DNA from 2 places in the Psychrilyobacter sp. genome. Region 2 is predicted to be linked to the other one. Evidence: riboswitches for the same ligand, from Rfam matches in the RefSeq annotation. Region 2 holds a riboswitch; the other holds the start of a gene.
What was found. A riboswitch is a leader RNA that binds a small molecule or an ion and turns the genes downstream of it on or off. The one in region 2 is predicted to bind lysine.
Positions count from the first base shown of each region.

Region 1: it holds a riboswitch for lysine, as region 2 does, so the genes downstream of both, WBG30_RS04145 (aspartate kinase) here and nhaC (Na+/H+ antiporter NhaC) in region 2, are expected to answer to the same signal.

Region 1 covers NZ_JBATVM010000088.1:1,405-3,617, forward strand. The annotation lists gene WBG30_RS04140 (M20 metallopeptidase family protein) at 1-352, opposite strand, end outside; lysine riboswitch at 552-726, shown strand; gene WBG30_RS04145 (aspartate kinase) at 822-2,024, shown strand; gene WBG30_RS04150 (aspartate-semialdehyde dehydrogenase) at 2,062-2,213, shown strand, end outside.
Region 2 covers NZ_JBATVM010000004.1:14,189-16,401, reverse strand. The annotation lists gene orr (ornithine racemase Orr) at 1-978, shown strand, start outside; lysine riboswitch at 1,027-1,209, shown strand; gene nhaC (Na+/H+ antiporter NhaC) at 1,317-2,213, shown strand, end outside.

The sequences.
Region 1 (2,213 bases), on a different contig from region 2:
TATTTTTCTTTAATTTTTTATCTTTTAAATACTCCATAAATCCTAACAAGGTTGCCATATGACCATCATGTCCACATGCATGCATAAACCCCTTATGTTTGGAGGTATAAGAAGTTCCTGTTTCTTCTAAGATAGTTAGGGCATCAATATCTGTCCTAAACCCGTAAGTTTCTCCTGAGCCAACATCTAGATAGATATAAAGTCCTGTTTCACAAATTATTTTAGGTTCATACCCCATCTTTGTTATTTCCTTTATTAAGTAAGCTTGGGTCTTTTTTTCCATATATCCTAATTCCGGAATTTCATGTAAATTTCTTCTATGTTTTTTCATTCTTTCTACTATTTTATCCATATTTGCCTCCCTAAAAGAAATTTAAATCCTTATCTTAGATAAAAGTAAACCTTATTTTTCTATTTTTTAAAAATATATATTATATATACTTTACATATACATTACGAATTATACTTACTACTATATTTTCCATTCATATAACTTATATATTATATATATTATATTTTATTTTATGTTTAGTGATATACTTACTTCAAATCATAAGAATAGAGGTTGCGAATACAAATAGTAAAAACAGGGAGAAGGCATTTTAAGATCTGTTTTGAAAGGTGTAGTTGCCGAAATATAGATTCTGCTAAAATCTATGTTGGGTGTATGGATAAGATCCATATAACTGTCGTTATCATAACAGGTAATGGGGTGCTATTTGAAGTTATAGATTATTCTTTTATCTCATTTTTGATTAGATGTAATTTTACTCTTCAGTAGTTCTCACTACTGAAGAATTTTTTTATTAAAGGAGATAAATATGATCATTGTACACAAATATGGAGGAAGCTCACTAGCTGACTTAGACAAAATAAAAAAGATTGCCTCCCACATCTCAAAATTAAGTGATGCAGGAGAAAAAATAGTTGTAGTTGCTTCTGCCATGGGTAAAACTACAAATAACTTAATAGAGATGGCTAAAAAAATTTCTAAAACACCAAATATAAGAGAGTTAGATACTCTAATGGCCACAGGTGAACAGCAGACTGTTGCTCTGTTATCTATGGCACTAAATGAACTAGGTAAAGACTCTATCTCCCTTACAGGAGCTCAAGCAGGAATAACCACTATAGGTTGCCACACTAAAAGTAGAATAAAGAGTGTTGACCCCAAGATAGTGCTTTCCCATCTAAATTGTGGAAAAATAGTCATTGTAGCCGGTTTTCAAGGAATGAACCAAGAAGGAGATATCACTACCTTAGGTAGAGGAGGATCAGATACCAGTGCTGTGGCTTTAGCTGCTAGTTTAGGAGCACAGTGTGAGATCTATACCGATGTAGATGGTATTTATGGTATCGACCCTAGAGTATATCCAAAGGCTAAAAAAATACAAAATATATCTTACGAGGAGATGATGGAAATGGCAAATTTAGGAGCAGGTGTTATGGAAACAAGAGCTGTTGAATTAGGAAAAAAATACAATGTTCCAATCTATGTAGGGCAAAGTTTAAGAGCTCACGACGGTACTCTCATATTAAATCAAAACGAAATTATGGAAGATAAGCCCATTACTGGTATAACCCTCAACGAAGATATTTTCATGGTTAATATCCAACACCTTCCTTATTCAGAAAACTTAGTAGCTAATATTTTTAACACTTTAGGTAAATATGAGTTAAACATCGATATGATAAGTCAAAATATAACTACTTCTGGTACTTTAGACCTTTCTTTCAGCTGTTTTAAAAGAGAAGAATCCCTTTTAAAACAAGCCATCGACGAATTAAATCAAAAGTCACAAGAAATTTCTATAGAGATCAAACATGATTTAATAATGCTTTCCCTAGTTGGGATAGGAATGGTAAGTTATTCAGGAGTTGCAGCCAAAGTATTTAACACCCTAGCTGCAAATAAAATTCCTTTTTATCACATAACTACTTCTGAGATCAGTATCTCATGTACTATCTCTGCAGAACATAAAAACGTAGCTATTCAAATGCTAGCAAAAGAATTTAATCTATAAAAAACATATAATTAAAAAATTTATTTAGGAGGAGATCATGAAAAAATATAACATCGCCATTGTAGGAGCTACTGGAATGGTGGGAAGAACCTTTCTCAAAGTATTAGAAGAAAGAAATTTTCCCATAGATAACCTTTACCTTTTAGCTTCTTCTAGATCTTGTGGAACAGAAATTAATTTTAAAAATAA
Region 2 (2,213 bases):
ATAGATGTAGTGGGAGTAACCAAAGTTTTTTCAGGAAGTATAGAGATAGCTAAAACCTTAGTAGAGGGAGGAATAAAATATTTAGGAGATTCTAGAGTGGAAAATTTAAAAAAATATGAAAACCTAGATGTTCCTAAAGTAATGATCCGTTTACCAATGAGATCCCAAATAAAAGAAGTAATAAAACATGTAGATATAAGTTTAAATAGTGAAATATCTACAATAGCTCTCTTAGATAAAGAGGCTGGTAAGCAATATAGGGTCCATAGAATCATTTTGATGCTTGAGTTAGGAGACCTTAGAGAAGGAGTTTTACCAGAAGATGTAGAAGATTATGTAGAACAAATAAATTCTATGAAAAATATTAAATTAGAAGGGATTGGTGTGAATTTGACATGCTATGGAGGGATAATTCCTAGTTTTGATAATTTAGGGCAATTAGAAAAGATTTCAAATTTAATAGAGGAAAAATATGATTTAAAGCTAAATATTATATCAGGAGGTAATTCTAGTAGTCTAGACCTTTTATGGAAAAATAATATGCCTCCTAAAATAAATAATTTAAGATTAGGAGAATCGCTTATTTTTGGTCGTGAAACAGCGTATGGAAAAGAACTGGAAGGCTGTTTTTATGACAGTGTAAAATTAGAGGTAGAAATAATAGAATTAAAAGAAAAACAGTCTTATCCAGTTGGGGAAATTGGATTCAATGCTTTTGGAGAAAAACCTGTGTTTATCGATAGGGGGAAGAGAACACGTGCAATTTTGGCTATTGGAAAGCAGGATGTAGACCAATCTAATCTGGAAGCAATGGATAAAAAAATAATAATATTAGGTGCTAGCAGTGATCACTTGGTATTGGATGTAACCGAATCAAAGAACAAATATCAAGTAGGAGATATCGTAAAATTTAAGTTGAATTATGGGTCTCTTTTACAGTTGACCACATCGCCTTATGTAAAGAAAGTGTTTGATTAGACTTGACAAAGTTAATTATTCATTATAGAATAACTCTCGGAAAAGAAAAATTTAGATAGAGGTCGCAATGTTAAATAGTAATCTTAGGCTAGTAATGACAAGCTTTGAACTTAAGATGAAAGGTAAATTTGCCGAAATATAAAGAAAAAAGTCAAAATTCTTTGTATTGGGATTATGGATAAAATCCATAAGACTGTCACCATATAAAATTGGTGATGTGCTATTAAATGATTTTGAGCATAGACCTTATTTAAGTTTTATTGTTGGAGTTATTGATAGTGTTATCGATAGCTCTTTTTTGTTACTTACAAGTAAAAAAAAACAGGAGGGAATTGATTATGGGGAGTAAGATGAAAAAGGAGACAACGTTTATTTATGCATTGGTACCATTGCTATTTTTAATGGGGAGTTTATTTTATGCAATTCAAATTGCACATATTGATGTACATATACCTATTTTAGCATCAGCATTTTTTGCGGCTGGAGTTGCAATATTTGGTTTAAACTATACATGGAATGAGATAGAAGAGGGAATGATGGAGACTATTAAGATGTCTTTACAAGCAATTATAATTCTTATGATAATTGGAATGGTAGTAGGAACTTGGATTCAGTCTGGTGTAGTACCGACTATGATTTTTTATGGGTTAAAGATTTTATCACCAGGAATATTTTTACCTGCGACAGTTATGATATGTGCTATTGTAGCAATAGCAACTGGTTCATCATGGACAACAGCAGCAACAGTCGGAATTGCACTTATTGGTGTAGGAGAAGGTCTTGGGATACCTAGAAATATAGTTGCCGGTGCTATCATATCTGGAGCATATATGGGAGATAAATTATCACCATTATCAGATACAACAAATTTAGCCCCAGCAATGGCAGGAACAGATTTATTTACACATATTAAACATATGCTATATACAACAGTACCTAGTTTTGTTATAACTCTAATTATGTTCGCATTTCTTGGAAAAAAATATACAGGAGTAGCATTAAATACAGAATTAATTGATAGAATTTTAGGCACTCTAAGTGGTAACTTTAATCTTAATCCTATATTATTATTAGTGCCAGTTATAGTAATCGGTGCAGTAGTGATGAAGGTTCCAGCAATTCCTGGACTATTTTTCGGTTCTATTCTAGGTGGGATAGCATCAATTGTTTTCCAAGGGGCAACAGTAGGATCGGCATTTACAGCTTTGCATTATGGTTATGTAGGGGAATCTGGA